Regions from separate parts of the Exiguobacterium sp. s145 genome, predicted to be linked through region 1. Evidence: riboswitches for the same ligand, from Rfam matches in the RefSeq annotation. Region 1 holds a riboswitch; each other region holds the start of a gene.
The links. Region 1 has a riboswitch for thiamine pyrophosphate ahead of tenI (thiazole tautomerase TenI). Riboswitches for the same ligand answer to the same signal wherever they lie in the genome.

Region 1 (4,334 bases):
ACTGATGACGCCCGACGTCTCGCATGTCTCCTGCTGTTTCGGCAGATGTTCAAGCAGACAATGCAGACAAGGTGTCTGTCCGGGGCGAATCGTATAAGTCATGCCGTAACTGCCGACGCAGGCACCAAAAATCCAGGGAATACCGCTTTTTGCCGCCACATCATTGATCAGCATCCGGACACCGAAGTTGTCTGTCGCATCAATCATTAAATCACTGCCGCGGACCAAACGTTCAATATTTTCCGGCGTGACATCTTCGACGATTGCCGTGACGGAAACCACCGAATTGACTTTGCCGAGCCGGCGTTTGGCCGCAACCGCCTTCGGCAAATGATCCTGCACGTCCTGTTCCGTATAGAGTTGTTGCCGTTGCAGGTTGCTCCACTCGACATGATCCCGGTCAATCAACGTGACGTGTCCGACCCCTCCCCGGACAAGCTGTTCGGCATTCGCAGTCCCGAGTGCACCGGCACCGATGATGACGACGTGACGATCCGCCATTTGATCCTGCCCCTTTTGTCCGATCGGACGAAATCGGACTTGCCGGCTGTACCGATCCGTCACGGTCGGCTGATCCCGGTCATCGGACTGCTTGCCGTCGCATACCGTTTTTTCTCGATCCGTCCCGCTTCAAAACCGAGGCGCCCCGCTTCGACCGCCAGTTTCATCGCCTGTGCCATCTTAACGGGATCTCCGGCGTGGGCGACGGCTGAATTCAACAGGACAGCATCCGCTCCGAGTTCCATTGCGTAAGCCACGTCTGCCGGTGAACCGATGCCGGCGTCGACGATGACCGGGACCGTCAGTTGTTCGATGATAAAACTGAGCGCAAGCGGATTCAGAATCCCCTGACCGGAACCGATCGGTGATGCGGCCGGCATGATCGCATGACAACCGAGTTCTTCGAGCCGGCGCGCCAGCAATAAATCGTCGGAAGTATACGGTAAGACGATGAAACCGTCCTTGATCAGTTCCTCTGACGCCCGCAACGTTTCAACCGGGTCCGGCAATAACGTCTTGTCGCACCCGATCACTTCAACTTTGACCATATCGCACATCCCGGATGCGCGGGCAAGTCGGGCAAGGCGAACGGCTTCCTCCGCCGTCTTTGCACCCGCCGTGTTCGGCAACAAATCGTAGCGGTTTAAATCAAGTGCCGCGAGCGGGTTGGTCTGTCCTTTGGCAAAGACGTCGAGCCGTCGGACTGAAAACGTCAGAATGTTCGTCCCGGATGCTTCGACCGCCTGTTGTTGCGTCGTTGCATCCGGATATTTTCCCGTTCCGAGTAACAAGCGTGAAGCAAATGTTTTTCCACCGATTTCTAACATGATTCATCCTCCTCCTACAAAATGAACGATTTCAACGACATCACCGGGTTGGACGGTCGTGTCCGGATAACGGGACCGATCGATGATCTGCCGGTTCTGCTCGATGATGACGATTTTTCCGTCAATCGCCAGATGTTGCAATAAGTCGTGTAACGTCGTCGTTTCTTCGATCAATGCGTAGTCTTTTCCATTTAAACGAATGTTCACTTCGTTTTCTCCCCCTGTCGCTGGTGACTAAAAGCACCCAACATCACTTTCGGTTTTTGCCCCATGATGCAATCTGCCAGCACAGTCGCCGTCGCCGGTGCCAGTAAGATGCCATGCCGGTGATGACCGGTTGCGACGAATAATCCTTCGATGCCGTCCACCGGTCCAAGATACGGCAGACCGTCACCGGTTTGCGGTCGGACGCCGGCCCACGCTTCGACAAACACAGCTTCCGCAAGCGGCGGATAGAGCCTGATGGCTTGATTCACTAACAAACGAATACTGTCGAGACTGACGGTCGTCGATTCATCCCCGGACCGTTCCGTCGCTCCGATGATGATTCGTCCGTCTGCTTTCGGAACGAGGTACACCTGTTCATTAAATAGTGTCCGGTCGAGCCATCCGGTCATGAGGCGCACGGACAGGCATTCCCCCTTGACCGGACATGTATCGATTGTGATGCCGATCGAACGTAACACGGCTTCCGATCCACGACCACTGGCGACAATGATTTGTCTGCCTGTCCGCAGACCCCGGTTCGTCTCGGCGCCGATGATCCGCTGTTTGTCCCGAACGAGCTGCGAAACAGATGTGTCTTCTTCAATGACTCCGCCCCGTCGTTCGATCGCGCTCCGTAAAGCCTGCGTCACTAATCGGGAATCGATTTGTCCAACTTGTTCGAACGTCAAGAATTGATTTCCTCGATGCAGGCAAAACGGCTGTTCCAGATAACCGCTCCCGAGACCGGTCTCGTCCAACAATTGCCGGACCAGCTCCGGATACAACGTCCGGCTCAGCGCCGCCAGTTCGTGTAACGGTTCCGGCAGTTCTTCGTCTGTCGCAAGCATCCCTGCCGCTGCCCGTGTCGTCCCTTGTCCGGCTGTCGACTGGTCAAGTAAACGGACAGTTTGTCCGCGTTTAAGCAACTCATAGCCGAGCGTCAAACCGATCATGCCGGTCCCGATGATTAAGACATCCGGTCGTGTCATCGTTGCATCACCTCCCGGAACCGGTCAGCTGCTTTAAGCGAATTCGCTTGCCCGAGAATCCCCGACAAGACGGCAACGCCCAAACAACCGGTCGCAATGACCTCCTGAACGTTGCCCGGTTTGATGCCGCCGATCGCAATGACCGGAATCGAGACCTGCTCGACAATCTGTTTTAAGGCATGCAGTCCCCGCGGCGGTACACCGGGTTTTGATCCGGTTTCAAAAATGTGACCGTACATCACGTAATCCGCACCGGCTTGTTCTGCTGCTGCCGCTTCCGTCAGCGAATGGACCGATTGACCGATCCGCAGTTCCTTAAAACGGCTCCGGACACGATCGACCGGAATACTGCGTGTCGTCAGTTGAATCCCGATGCCGGTGACGAGAGCGACGTCAAGCCGGTCATGGACGATTAATCGTTCCGCCGGCACCCCGCGTTTCATTAAAAACTCAATACAGGTCACCAACTCCCGTGCGGACCAAAGCGGTTCCCGCAGATGAATCCGGTCGACACGCATCGCGAGTTCCGGTAATGTATGTTCCAGCGTTTCCCAGCCCTGTTGACCGGTTGTCATCAGATGTAACTGGCTCATCATTTCCCCCTTTCCACACGAAAAAGGACCACCCCATGAACTGATGGAGTGGTCCTACAAAAAAGGGCGACAGCCGTCGCATCCTCTATGAATGATCGGAATCCACTTCCCTCCGCTAGTACGAACTAGATCAGGTTCAAAGGGTCCGGATACTTCCGTCTCAGTCTGCTGCGAGACTCCCCTAGTGTAGATATTGATTTGTGTGGTACGCCTGTAGTTTACCACGGGTAGTCCGATTTGTTCTACCCTTGATTAATGTCGCATGTCCGCTTCGACCGCTTTGACCTGCTCGATCAAGCGTTGGTATTCGTCGACACGTTTCGTTTGCGACAAGTCATACGTTTGTTTTAAGCGTAAAACCCGGATGACCTTCTGATCGAGATCGGCTCTCGACAATTTATCTTGTTTGATCCGTGCCATGATTTCCTTGTGGACGGACGTATACGCACCCGGAGCCGAGAACATCGCCATGTCGGCACCGTTTTCAAGCGCAAGACTTGCGGCCTGGGCAAGACCGTACTGTTCCGTAATCGCTCCCATGACGAGATCATCCGTGATGATGACTCCGTCAAACTTCAGTTCATCCCGCAAGACGCCGGTCATGACCGGTTTTGACAATGAAGACGGACGGTTTTTGTCGAGGGCCGGGAACAGGATGTGCGCGACCATGACCATCTCGGCCCCCTCTTCAATCGCCCGCTTGAACGGGACCAGTTCCGTCTGTTCGAGTTCCGCTTTTGTCGCATCGACCCGCGGCAGACCGACATGGGAATCGACCGTCGTGTCACCGTGTCCCGGAAAATGTTTGACGACCGGAACGATGTCTTCTTTTTTCATTCCCTGCATCAACGGCACACCCAGCCGTGCGACCTGTTGCGGATCCGCACTGAGTGCCCGGTCGCCGATGATCGGATTCGCCGGATTACTGTTCACGTCAAGAACCGGGGCGAAGTCCATATTAAAGCCGTAAAAACGGGAAATCGAACCAAGTGTCTGTCCGACTTCCTTCATCAATGCTGGATCATTTTTTTGACCGAACGACAGACTCGGTGATAATTTGAGCTGTGCGTCCGGGACCCGACTGACGCGTCCGCCCTCTTCGTCAAAGCCGAGAAACGCTTTTGCATCAGCCGGTTGGGCTTCAGCAATCGCTGCCGTAAAGGTTTTCAGTTGATCGGTCGACGTGATGTTGCCGCCGAGTAACAGCACACCACCGA
Region 2 (4,334 bases), on a different contig from region 1:
GCGGGGCGAACGCGGTCCAGAGGACGTCAAGACCGGTCATGTGGGGATCGAATACCGGCAATTGTTCCAAATAACCGATGGATAGCCCGCTTTTTTGGTAGATGGTTCCGGTGTCAGGTGAATCAAGCCGGGCCAGTAAACGCAGGAAAGTCGTTTTCCCGCTCCCGTTACGTCCGATCAAGCCGATGCGGTCATGTGACTGGATAAAGAGGGACACATCCGTTAAAATATCGTCGCCTCCGAATTGTTTGGACAGGTGTTGGATGTCGCAGATCATCATATGAATTTTCCTCTCTGACGCATCAAAAAAAGGAGAGCGCAAACAGCACTCTCCTTCACCAGTGGAAGATGCGCTTTGCTTTATTTTTCAAGTATAGAGTTCTTCAAAAAAGGACAGACTAGTCCCTTAGAACGCCATTCCATGAAAAATCGCGCGCAACAGATACAGTTGTTCCATCAACCAATGCTTACACGCAGCAAAACCCATCTTTCCACACCACCTTTTCTCATTCGATGACTCTATTTTACCATGCCACCGGGAATGAAAGGAAGAGCAGATTATTTAAATAAACCGGCGATGGAATTAAAGAAGGCACTTAAACCGTCAAACAGTTTGGCAAAAAATCCTTTTGTTTCTTCCGATGTCGCAAAGGACTGGATGTTTTGTCCGGCATCCTTCAGTCCCGTCTCAATCTGTCCCCAGTTAAGATCAGCTTTTTCCATTTGGTTAAACAGACCGGTCAAGCGCTCCATTTGGGCATCGGACAGATTGATATTATTGTTTTGAATGACTTGGACGATGACATTCTCGATTTCGACTTTCGTCTCCGGTTTTTGCTTCGCGATTTCGGCTTTGATTTCGTTCATCAAGTCGGCGACTTTATCCGTCCCGACGGTTTTTCCGACATCTGATGTGACCGATAATTCTTGTTGGGCTAAATCTTTCCGTTCATCCGTCAGTTTGATACCGGTCTCACTTGACGTTTGATCATAGGCTTTCATGATACCAGTCAAGGCAGATGTACCGGTTACTTTATAAGGGGAAGTAATCGTAATGTCGGCATCGGTCACACCGGCCGTGACCAGCGCATTCAAATACATGTCTTTTGTGACCCACGTGATATTTTCGGTTGCGACGGACAGACCGTCGCCTTTTTCAGCCAATTCGATCTTGGCGGAAGAATACATATTGCCGCCGCGTTGGGACTGGGGAATGTTTTTTCCGAGATATTTTTCCTCATCGGCAGACGTCGCGATGATCGGAGTGATGCCTTCCGGTGCATTGAGGCGGGACAACACCCATGCTTTATCCTTTGCTCCGAGCGATTCACCGAGTGTGATGATCGTTTTGTCGACGACCTGTTCGGCAGATGCGGCAGTAGGCAGTAATAACGTCGTGGCAAGTAATGCCGAAGCAGTCCATGTGATGGTTTTATTCATTGTCAGATTCCTCCGTAAGTTAAGTATCAGGTACTAATTTCAGTCTAATCGACCGGTGACGGAAGAGAATCGGTCTCAAGGACGAGCCGACATCGACCTTCCGTCATGTTCATTGTACAGAAAAACAATGGAAAGAAGGGGAGCAGGTTCAGAATTGAATGAAATCATGTTACACTTGAAACAAATCAAATAGCGACCACTAGGGGAGTCAGTAGGCTGACTGAGACGACGGAGACGTGCGGACCCTTTGAACCTGATTAAGTTTGGACTTACGGAGGGAAGTGGCGTGACAGATCCTCTTTTTCTGGTCTTTTCACGTCATACCTGACATCAGGTGTGGCGTTTTTTTGATGAAAAAAGGAGGAAGAAATATGAAATTCAGTGAAGAAATCCGGCAAGCGGCAGGACAGTATTGGGACAGCAGTTTTACGCATCCGTTCGTGACCGGTCTTGCAGACGGGACATTGCCGGAGAAGAAATTCCGACATTACGTACTCCAAGACGCCTATTACTTAAAACATTTCGCGAAAATTCAGGCCCGTGCCGCGTCCAAGGCACAGGATTTCGTGACGATTGCAGAGCTCGCGGAACATGCGACATCGACCTATGCCGCAGAACTGAGTCTGCACCAGTCGTTTTTTAAACCGCTTGGGATTTCGGACGAAACATTAGCCCGGTTTGAGCCGGCTCCGACCGCATACGCCTATATTTCACATATGCACCATGCGAGCGAAGGGACGCTCGGGGAGACAATTGCTGCCATCTTACCGTGTTACTGGCTCTATTATGAAATCGGACAACAGTTACAGAGCGCTGTACCGGCTTCACCGATTTATCAACAATGGATTGCGACATACAGTTCGGACTGGTTCGAGCGGGTAGTCTTTGAACAGATCGAGCGTTTGAATGAGCTGGCAGCGCAAGCAAGTGATCAAGAACGCACCCGGATGAAGCAGCATTTCGTCAGAAGCTGTTATTACGAATTGATGTTTTGGGAAATGGGCTGGACGGAAGAGACATTTGAAAAAAGCCTGGCACAGATTATTACAACGACATCATTGAAATAAGACAAGACAACGTAAAACACCGGATTCGCTTGTTGGCGGATCCGGTGTTTTATATAGAAAAGATAAATCAGCTGTGGTGTTCAATCAAATCTGCGAGGCGTTGTTTCACCAGCGACGGATTGGTTAACTCCTGATTGGATAATGAAAGTTTCGTCATCGTTTCGTCCGTACCCGCCATTTCGCTGAACAAAGAGCCGAGGCTGTGGGCACGACGGTCGATTTGAAGAACGATATCGATTCCGGACCGGTCCTGCAGCAAGATGACTTCGATTTCATCCAGTTTATGCGCATAATGCGTGCCGCGGGCAGAATATTCGAGTTCCTGCGCGATCGGTAAATCTTTTCGGAAGCGGCCCGGTAATTTTTCTGTATCTGCTTTCTTCAAACGGAATCCGAGATCTTCCATCGCTTCCAGAATGACGGATTGATAGTCGTTTGCCTTGACGACGACCGCATCATGATCGGACGGATCGACTGCTTGCGCGATATCAAGACCGGTCTCAATCCAGGATTTCGATTGACTGACGGAGAGGGGGGTATTAAAAGGAACCTGCAGCGTGAACGGAATTTCGCGTTCGACACCGGCTTCGATCGTAAACGGTGCTTCATTTAACACAAACCGATCCAGTGTGAATGTCGTGAATGTCTTGCTGTCCCCAACTTCCTGTTTGTACTGGGTGTTGAAGGCGAGATAAATCCGTGCGATTTCCTGATTGACGTTACCGCCTTTGATATGGACGACTCCTTGAATCGTACCGCCGGGTTCACAGTGTTCTTGCTCGAGGCGTGTGTCGACCGTTGCGGCACCGATACCGATTTGGGAAAGGATTTTTTTAAACATGTTGTGTTCCTCCTTAAATTAAGTATGACGACTGAAAAGAAAGCTGACTTGCTTGTCGAACACGGATGAATTTGCTACAGTTTCGAAAGACCAAACAAAAAAGGACGGGACGATACGTGGAACTACATCAATTAAAAGACTTGCTCACGGAAAAACTGCAGGCGACTTCACTCATACACGCGACGATCAGCGCTCCGCGTCTGAAATCAAATGATCTCCGCCGAATCAAGGTAAAACCGATTCTACTTAGAGATACGTATGCAATCCAGTTAGAGTTTCAACATGAACGGATCATTAAGCATGAGAATTTAAGTATAGAAGAATTTATTGTAAGAATGGACCAATTCTTTGACGAATTCCGTCAATTTTTATTCCGGTTCGAAACGGAAGAAGTCCAGTTTCAACTCTCGAAGAAAATGAAAGTCTCTATTAAGACGACCGTCAAAGAACCGATTCAGGCAGAGTTGTCTCATAACCGCAAGAAAAGTCACTTGTTAGAAGACGGTGTACCGGTGCCGTTTTTAATCCGTTTAGGTGTCATGACGGAAGAAGGACAGGTCAAACGCCAAAAATACGACAAATTCAAACAAATTAATCGGTTTCTGGAATTTGTCGAAGACAGTATCGCGGTGTTGCCGAAAGGACGTACATTGCGGATTTTAGATTTTGGATGCGGAAAATCGTATCTGACGTTTGCTCTTTATCATTACTTGAAGATCGTTAAAGGTTTTGATTTAAATGTCACCGGTCTTGATCTAAAAAAAGAAGTCATTGAGGAATGTGCCGCGATCGCTGCTGATTTAGGGTATGATGATTTGTCCTTCCGTGTCGGTGATGTCCACGATTACGACCAGGATACGGAAGTCGACTTAATGGTGACGCTTCACGCCTGTGATGTTGCGACGGACGTTGCGCTCGCACGTGCCGTCGATTGGAATGCCTCGGTCATTCTCAGTGTTCCGTGTTGTCAAAAGGAATTAAACCGT
Region 3 (4,334 bases), on a different contig from region 1:
CACATGGCACGTAAATGCTACGTTACTGGGAAATCGCCGAAGTCGGGAAACAACCGTTCACACGCATTGAACAAAACGAAACGCACTTGGGGAATCAACGTACAAAAAGTACGTATTCTCGTTGACGGTAAACCTAAAAAGGTTTGGGTTTCAGCTCGAGCGCTCAAATCAGGTAAAGTCGAACGCGTATAAGGCGCAGTAACCGGATGGGAATCTTCCCTTCCGGTTCTTTTTTTGTTCTTTTTTTATTTTTCTTATAAACTAATTGTCTGAATAATTGAAAACGCTTACAATAAGTGAGCAGTTATTTTTTTCAAGGGGGAAGGGTCAGACATGCAGTTAAAAAGAGAAATGACAAGCCGGCATCTCTTCATGATTTCACTCGGAGGGATTATCGGTACGGGACTGTTCCTCGGTTCCGGATTAACGATTTCGCAAGCAGGACCACTCGGGGCGGTCCTCAGTTACATCGTGGGTGGGACCATTATGTATCTGACAATGTTATGTTTAGGAGAGATGGCTGTCCATATGCCGGTTTCCGGATCATTTCAAACGTATACGACACGTTTCATCGGACCGGGTATCGGATTTGCCGTCGGCTGGATTTACTGGCTCGGATGGGCCGTGACGGTGGCACTTGAAATCACGGCAGCCGGAAGTCTGATGGATCGGTGGTTTCCGAACACCCCTATCGTCATCTGGTGTGCCATCTTCACCGTCATTTTATTCGGACTTAACGCCGTATCTGCCAAAGCCTTTGGGGAGGCTGAATTCTGGTTCTCGAGCCTGAAAGTCCTGGCCATTCTATTTTTCATCGCGCTCGGAGGAGCGGCTTGGTTTGGCTGGATTGAGATGACGGCAGCACGACCGGAAAGTTTATTCGCCAACTTTACTTCAAACGGATTGTTCCCGAACGGTGCGCTCGGAGTCTTGACGACGATGATCGCCGTCAACTTCGCGTTCCAGGGGACGGAATTGATCGGGGTTGCGGCCGGAGAGTCGAACGATCCCGAAAAATCGATTCCGAAAGCGATCCGCAATACGGTTTGGCGGACGTTCATCTTTTTTGTTCTTTCGATTACAATCGTCGGCGCCTTAATTCCTTATGAAACAGCTGGCGGTATCAGCAGTCCGTTCATCATGGTCTTTGATGCGATTGGGATTCCGTACGCGGCCGATTTGATGAACATCGTCGTTCTGACTGCCTTACTGTCGGTCGGGAACTCAGGATTATACGCTGCTACCCGGATGTTATGGTCGATGTCTCAAGAAGGTATGATCTCGAAAAAACTTGCCATCGTCAACTCGCGTGGTGTACCGATGCGGGCGTTATGCTTTACGATGCTGTTTGCGATGTTATCGCTTCTGACCGCCTTTTTCGCGGAAGATACCGTCTTCATCTGGCTGTTATCACTCGCCGGACTCGGGGCACAAGTCGGATGGATTTCGATTTCCGCCTCGCAGATTGCCTTCCGTCGTCAATTCATCAAAGAGGGACATGTTGTCAGCGAATTAAAATTCAAGACCCCGTTCTTCCCGGTCTTGCCGATTATCTCGTTTTCTTTGAACATGCTTGTACTGATCAGCCTGGCTTTCCAAGCGGATCAACGGATTGCGCTGTATATCGGCGTTCCGTTCTTCGTCTTGACGTGGGCCTCTTACCATCTGTTTGTCAAAGGAAAACATATTGCGGCTCAAACCGAACGTCAGGCAGCCAGCTCGACATTGGAATCTTAAAAACAAAACTACAAAAAAACGTGATCGACTTTTAGGATATCCTAAAGCCGATCACGTTTTTTAGTGGTCTAACAAACTTCGTAAAGCAATCACTTCACCGGTATGCACCGTCACGTTCGCCACTCCGTGCTGTGTCCATTCATTGCTGACGGTCAATGATCCGCCGACCGGCACGTCATGATTCGTCAACAGATACTTGACCCCGCGGAGGGTCAGACGTGTCGGAACGAGCGGGATGAAAGAGAGATAGTGAAATCCATCTGCCTCGATCTCATACGTCCCCGGCTGTAAGAAACGAACCTCTTCCCGCTTCGTCATCAAGCGAACTGCCGGAAATTGTTTTAGCAAATAGACGTTTTGAAGCGTCATATCAAGTCGTCCTCCGGTCGCACCGAATATGAACACTTCTGTTGCTTCATACTGTTGACTGACATGGCGTAAAGCCAGTTCCAAGTCGGTCTCATCCTTTTCAGCCGGGTGGATGATCGCTCCTTCCGGTTTGTATCCGAGCGAATCAAAGTCACCAATCGCCAAGTCAAAAGCGAGACCTTGCTGTGCCAATTCGGTGACACCTCCGTCAACGGCGATGACAACCGTCTTCTCATCCAGAAACGGTTTCAGGGACGGGATGTCTTCTGTCGGACCGGCCGCTACAATCACGACCCGCATCAGACACCTCGTGCCGAGTAACGAAGAAGTCGGGGCGCTGTCGTAAACAGAAGTCCTGCGACAATACCACATAATAGGTACGATGGAACCATATACGTCGCGTTATAGATCAACGAGTACGAAACGACCGGACCTTCCGCATATTCAGCGAAGAAGACGATTCCGCTGATGACGTGACAGACATAACGTAAACCTGCACCAAGCAATGTCGCGCCTAGTACAATTGCCATCAAACGGCCATTCTTCCCGGCTGCTGCTGCTTTTTTGACTTGCCGTGCGAATAGTCCGCTCAGTCCGACGACTCCAAACGCAATCGTATAATCGAGTAACGGCTGAACGACTGTCAGAATTTGCGGAGCGAACATCAGTTGAATCGTTCCGACGAGCGCTCCCGTCACGACCCCACCGATGACACCATGACGAAAGGCCATGACGAAGATTGGCAGCATCGCCAAACTGACCGAACCCCCTTGCGGCATTTTAAACGGGATTAATAAATCGAACACCACACCAAGACTTGCAAAGATTGCAATTTCCATTAACATTTGTAGCCGTTTCATCCTTTTTTCCTCCTAAAAATAAAATCGCAGGACGGCAAAAAGGCAGTACGACGAACGCCGTACTGCCTGCGTGCGCCACATCCCTACGTCCGTCTGAACGGAACAGGTTCGAAGGGTTAAAGTCCAATCACTTCTCTCAGCCGCTTGACGCGACACCCCTTGCGGTCTTCATTCAATTTTGATTCTGCTCTTATTATACGTGAGCGGCATTCCGAATACTAGTGATTGCTTCTGAATAATCCGGTGCATTGTAGATGGCGGAACCTGCAACAAGTACGTTTGCCCCATTCTCAATACATAATTTCGCTGTTTCCGCATTGACTCCGCCATCGATTTCAATCTCAAACGATAGATCGTGTTCCGCTTTCATTGCAGCCAGTTGATTTAATTTCTTCATGACACCCGGAATGAACGCTTGTCCGCCGAATCCCGGATTGACTGTCATCAATAAGACCATGTCCACATCCTCGAGCACGTGTTCGATCGTCGACAGCGGCGTATGCGGATTGAGCACGACACCCGCTTTCGCACCGGCTGCTTTGATCTGTTGCAGGACACGGTGGACGTGATTCGTCGCCTCGACGTGGAACGTCACGATATCAGCCCCTGCTGCAACGAAGGCTTCGACAAAGTTTTCCGGACGATCAATCATGAGATGGACGTCGAGAACCATATCTGTTTTTTGACGTAAACTGCTTAAGACAGGAAGTCCGAATGAGATGTTCGGAACAAATTGACCGTCCATGACATCGAAATGGATATAATCGGCACCTGCTGCTTCTACGGCTTTGACATCCCGCTCTAAATTTGCAAAATCTGCTGATAAGATTGATGGTGCGATTTTAATCATCTTAATACCTCCGCGTCCGATTCTTGATTTCCTCTACAAACATACCATAATTCGTATACCGGGAAGCCATGATTTCCTGGGCCTCGACGGCTTGTTTAACGGCACAACCAGGCTCATTCAAATGCAGACAGCCACGGTACTTGCATTCGTCCTGTAAAGCAACAAATTCAGGGAAACACCACCGTAACTCCTCGAGTTCCATTTCGTGCGGAAAATCAAGATTCGAGAATCCCGGGGTATCTGCAATCAATCCTTCGCCAAGCGGGATCAATGTCACATGACGGGTCGTATGGCGTCCACGACCAAGCGCCTTCGAAATATGACTCGTTTCGAGTGCCAACGAAGGTTCCAAGGCATTCAACAACGAACTTTTCCCTACACCGGATTGTCCGGCCAGCACACTCGTTTTATCTTTTAACAACGGACGGACGGATTCGACTCCGGCCAATGTCTCACTTGACGTTTCGATGACGTGATATCCAATGGTCCGGTAAGCGGAAATTGCTTCCAATACCCCT
Region 4 (4,334 bases), on a different contig from region 1:
CTCCTTCCGCCACATCGACCCCTTTCGTTCGAGCAGCCTGTCCAAGCAACGTTTTAATTTCCGAAGCATTTCCTTTGATGACCGTAAAGGTGATTTCCTCCATCAGTTGTTTCATAAAATCCGTTCTTAATGTCGTGGCTCCCGCGCCCACCGGATCCAAAATGACCGGTTTCCCCAGCCGGTTAGCCGTTTTCCCTGCTAGCAGCTGTGCTTTGCGCATGTCCGGATTGATGGTTCCTGTATTAATCACGACGGCGTCTGAAAGACCAACCATCTCTTCGACTTCGAGCAGGTCCTCTGCCATGACAGGAGATCCTCCAAGCGCAAGTGTCATATTAGCACAATCATTGATCGTGACGGTATTCGTTAAATGATGAATTAATGGTTTTTTATCATGGATGCGTCGTAGCATGTGTATCCCTCCAAAGTTCATGAAAATGATGTGTCGGTCCAATTCCGTGTCCAAGAGCAAAACCGTGACGAATCGCTTCGGTCACATAACGTTTCGCATAACGGACGCTGTCTTCCAGTGAATGACCAAGAGCCAGGTTGGCAGCGATAGCAGCGGACAACGTACAGCCTGTCCCGTGCGTATGACGGGACTCAATCCGTTCTTGTTCAAAGACAACATACCGTTCGTCCGTATATAAAAGATCAGTGGCGTCTTGCCCTTCCAAATGCCCGCCCTTGAGCAACACAGCTCCTGTTTGTCGTTCAATCAGCTTGACCGCTGCTTGCTTCATATCAGCAAGTGAATGGACGGTTCCACCGATCATCCGCTCGATTTCAGGAATATTCGGTGTCACAAGGGTCGCAAGTGGTAACAGCTGTTCGAGCAATGCCTGTTCCGCATTCGGTTGTAACAAAGCATGGCCACCTTTTGCGACCATGACCGGATCAAGAACAATCGGCAGAGGATACTTTTCCAGTTGTCGGGCAATCACTTGAATCGTTTCCTGATTAGAAACCATTCCAATCTTGACGGCATCGACACGGATATCTGAAAAAATCGAGGTTAACTGTGCCTCCACAAGTTCGGGAGAGACGTCTTCAACCGCTTGAACACCCAATGTATTTTGTGCCGTAATCGCCGTGATGACACTCATGCCATATACACCAAGTGCTGAAAATGTTTTTAAATCCGCCTGAATTCCCGCTCCGCCACCGGAGTCGGATCCGGCGATCGTTAATACGTGTTTCATTCCAATTCCTCACTTTCCCGTGAGCAAATAAGGAGAAAACGGACAACAAAAAGCGCCGTCCGCTGTAAAAAAGCAGACGACGCCATGAATAACCAGGTTCACCGGTTAAAGTAATCATGTCTTCGATCTCAACTTTCCTACGCTGGTATTATCCAGTTCAGGTGACAGGGTCGAAAACAGAATGGTTTTCCTCTCAGCCGGACTCCTCCAGCTCCCCTAGTTGCTCGTAATTTAAATTCTTTTTCACTGTATCACAGCACCATCAAAAAAACGAGCCGAAGCTCGTTTTTACAAGTATCCAAGTGGATTAACCGTGTTAGCAGGTCCTGACGCGCTATATTGATATCCACCAATATGCAGTTCAAAGTGCAAATGCGGTCCTGTCGAATTACCCGTACTCCCAAGAGTACCAAGCCTTTGACCTTGAGTGACCGTTTGACCTGCTGAAACCGATAACGAATTCATATGACCGTACACCGTTGTATACACTTGACCGTCAAGGAAATGGGAAATCATGACGTGATTCCCGTAAGGTCCGCCGCTTCAGGCCGTAATGACTGTTCCGGAAGCCGCCGCACGAATTGGCGATCCGACAGGTCCGCTGAAATCGACACCGTTATGGAAAGTATAACCGTTCGCTCCACTGGCCGGTCCGAATCCTTGTGAGACACCACCCGAAGCCGGACGAACAAACTTCGCCGATCCGGTCGGTCCACTGCTGACAGGAGTCGGAACAACCGTTGATTCACTTGATTCAGGCTTTGATTTTGCTGCTTCTTTTGCTGCTTTTGCTGCTTTTTCCGCTGCTGCCTTTTCGGCCGCCGCTTTTTCTGCGGCGGCTTTCGCTGCTGCTTTTGCTGCCGCAATCGCTCTTTCTTGAGCTTCTAAAGTCGCCTGTAATTCTTTGGCACTCAACAGTTTTGTCGTAAACTTCGTCTTCCCTTTACGTAATTTTTTCAGGGTTGCGCTCCGTTCTTTCATCTGTTGTTTTAATTGTTTCTTTTGAATGAGCAATGATTTTTTTTCTTGAACACGCTCTTCTTTTTTAGTGATGAGGTTCTTTTTCATTTCCGCCAGCTTTTCCTGTGTTTCCAAATAAGCAGAAATCATTTTATCATCTTGTTCGGCGATTTTTTTACCGGCCATGACACGGCTGAATAAATCCCCCAGGTCTTTCGAACCAAAAATGACTTCTTCCCATTTGATCGAATTACCGTCGTTTTCTTGAAGTACACGTAACCGGTCTCCGAGCAACTCTTCTTGACGTGTGAGCATGATTTCATAGCGGACGATTTCCGCTTCCAGATCTTCAATCTGAAGGTTTAGTTGTTTAATCTGCTTATTTTTTTCGGAAATCCGGAAAATATTTTCATTAATCGCTGCATCAATTTTATTGATTTCGCGTTGTTCCGCCGATATTTTGGCTTCTTGCTTTTTAATGGCTTTTTCCAATCGACGCTGTTCTGTCGCATTTTGAGATTTCTTTTCTTTAATCGTTGCAGCATGACCAGAAGTCGGCGCAGTTGATACGAGCAACACTCCTAACAATACCGTTGACAACAATTTTTTTAACATGTCTCATTTCCTCACTTATGTATGATTTCTTATTTGAAAAGTAGTTAATTCAAAGTATTTATGTCTGAGATTGATTATAGCATCGTAATAGTTTCAGTAAAATTTCATTTATGTTTCAAGTGAAAGCGTTTTTTTGTAATATAACATTTTTCATTTTGATCAAGACACACAAAAAAAAGCGATTGCCATAGCAATCGCTTTTTCCGTAATTATAACATCGACATTGGATTTACAGAATTCGCCGGTCCTGAAGCACTGTAGCTGTAACCACCTACATGAATTTCAAAGTGTAAGTGCGGGCCTGTTGAATTCCCTGTGCTGCCAAGGGCACCGATTTGTTGTCCTTGACTGACACGTTGTCCAGCATGTGCATTTAATGAACTCATATGCGCGTAAACCGTTGTATATGTTTTTCCATTTAATTGGTGTGCGATCATGACATGATTACCGTACGGACCACCACTTGATGCAGTGATAACCGTTCCTGTTGCTGCTGCAACAATCGGCGTACCGACCGGCGCTCCGAAATCAATTCCATTGTGGAAAGAATAACCGTTCGAACCGCTTGCTGAACCATATCCTTGTGTGATTGATCCACTTGTCGGGTGAATAAACATAGAAGAAGATGATGGAGCAGGTGTTGGTGCTGCCGGTTCCGGTGTTGGTGCCGGTGCTGCTTTCGGCACAGTCACAGATGGCGTAGATTGTTTCGTCGACGTAGCAGGTGTTGACGATTTTTGTTCCGCTTTGGCTGCTGCTTTAGCAGCGGCTGCTTCTGCCGCCTGTTGTTCAGCTGCTGCTTTTTGAGCCGCTGCTGCTTGTGCTGCCTGTGCTTCTGCACGTGCTTTTGCTTCACGTGCCGCTTGCGCTTGACGCTCTTTTTCGATTCGTGCTTCACGTTCGCGAGCTGCTTTTTCAGCTGCAATTGCTTGCTCTTGCGCGATCAAAATTTGTTGTACTTCTTTTGCATCCATCAACTGAGTTTCAAATTTCTTTTTCTGTTTCCGGAGTTCTTTTAAGCGTTTGTTACGTTCTTTGAGCTGTTGCTCAAGTTCCGCTTGTTGACGTTTCAACTCTTGTTTCTCCGTCACAAGTTTTGCTTTTTTATCTTTTAATTCTTGTTGAGCAGCTGCTAATTTTTTTTGTGTGTTTTGATAATCGGTAATCATTTTATCATCTTGTTGTGAGATGGATTTCCCCGCTAAAACGCGGCTGACCAGATCCCCGACATCTTTTGATCCAAAAATGACTTCTTCCCATTTAATGGAGTTCCCATCATTTTCTTGCATGACACGAAGACGGTCACCAAGCAGTTTTTCTTGGCGTTTTAATTTCGCTTTGTACTTTTCGATCTGCTTTCCAAGTTCAACGATTTCTGCTTCAGTTGCTTTGATCTGACGGTCTTTTGTTTCAACTGCAAACATTTTTTCGTTTAATGCTTCGTCCAAGCGGTTAACTTCTTGCTGAGTCTTGGAAATTTTTTGTCCTTCTTGATTAACGGACGATTCTAAGTTTTTTTGTGTTTTGGCATTTTCTTGTTGCTTCTGTTCGTTTTTA

Region 2: another riboswitch for thiamine pyrophosphate. It lies ahead of tenA (thiaminase II); the one in region 1 lies ahead of tenI (thiazole tautomerase TenI).
Region 3: another riboswitch for thiamine pyrophosphate. It lies ahead of thiT (energy-coupled thiamine transporter ThiT); the one in region 1 lies ahead of tenI (thiazole tautomerase TenI).
Region 4: another riboswitch for thiamine pyrophosphate. It lies ahead of thiD (bifunctional hydroxymethylpyrimidine kinase/phosphomethylpyrimidine kinase); the one in region 1 lies ahead of tenI (thiazole tautomerase TenI).

Annotation. Positions count from the first base shown of each region.
Region 1 is NZ_JACSMV010000002.1:323,879-328,212, forward strand. Features, by position in the region: gene KNQ07_RS04760 (thiazole biosynthesis adenylyltransferase ThiF) at 1-564, opposite strand, end outside; gene KNQ07_RS04765 (thiazole synthase) at 561-1,328, opposite strand; gene thiS (sulfur carrier protein ThiS) at 1,332-1,535, opposite strand; gene KNQ07_RS04775 (NAD(P)/FAD-dependent oxidoreductase) at 1,532-2,524, opposite strand; gene tenI (thiazole tautomerase TenI) at 2,521-3,117, opposite strand; TPP riboswitch at 3,208-3,310, opposite strand; gene nagZ (beta-N-acetylhexosaminidase) at 3,370-4,334, opposite strand, start outside.
Region 2 is NZ_JACSMV010000008.1:43,170-47,503, reverse strand. Features, by position in the region: gene abc-f (ribosomal protection-like ABC-F family protein) at 1-280, opposite strand, end outside; gene KNQ07_RS08365 (DUF1002 domain-containing protein) at 559-1,440, opposite strand; TPP riboswitch at 1,632-1,737, shown strand; gene tenA (thiaminase II) at 1,812-2,507, shown strand; gene KNQ07_RS08355 (sporulation protein) at 2,575-3,348, opposite strand; gene KNQ07_RS08350 (class I SAM-dependent methyltransferase) at 3,465-4,334, shown strand, end outside.
Region 3 is NZ_JACSMV010000001.1:322,872-327,205, reverse strand. Features, by position in the region: gene rpmB (50S ribosomal protein L28) at 4-192, shown strand; gene KNQ07_RS01610 (amino acid permease) at 334-1,737, shown strand; gene KNQ07_RS01605 (thiamine diphosphokinase) at 1,798-2,406, opposite strand; gene thiT (energy-coupled thiamine transporter ThiT) at 2,406-2,966, opposite strand; TPP riboswitch at 3,030-3,136, opposite strand; gene rpe (ribulose-phosphate 3-epimerase) at 3,160-3,816, opposite strand; gene rsgA (ribosome small subunit-dependent GTPase A) at 3,818-4,334, opposite strand, start outside.
Region 4 is NZ_JACSMV010000023.1:14,771-19,104, reverse strand. Features, by position in the region: gene thiM (hydroxyethylthiazole kinase) at 1-412, opposite strand, end outside; gene thiD (bifunctional hydroxymethylpyrimidine kinase/phosphomethylpyrimidine kinase) at 393-1,202, opposite strand; TPP riboswitch at 1,320-1,430, opposite strand; partial or broken gene KNQ07_RS16155 (M23 family metallopeptidase) at 1,491-1,724, opposite strand; gene KNQ07_RS13895 (murein hydrolase activator EnvC family protein) at 1,746-2,777, opposite strand; gene KNQ07_RS13890 (murein hydrolase activator EnvC family protein) at 2,987-4,334, opposite strand, start outside.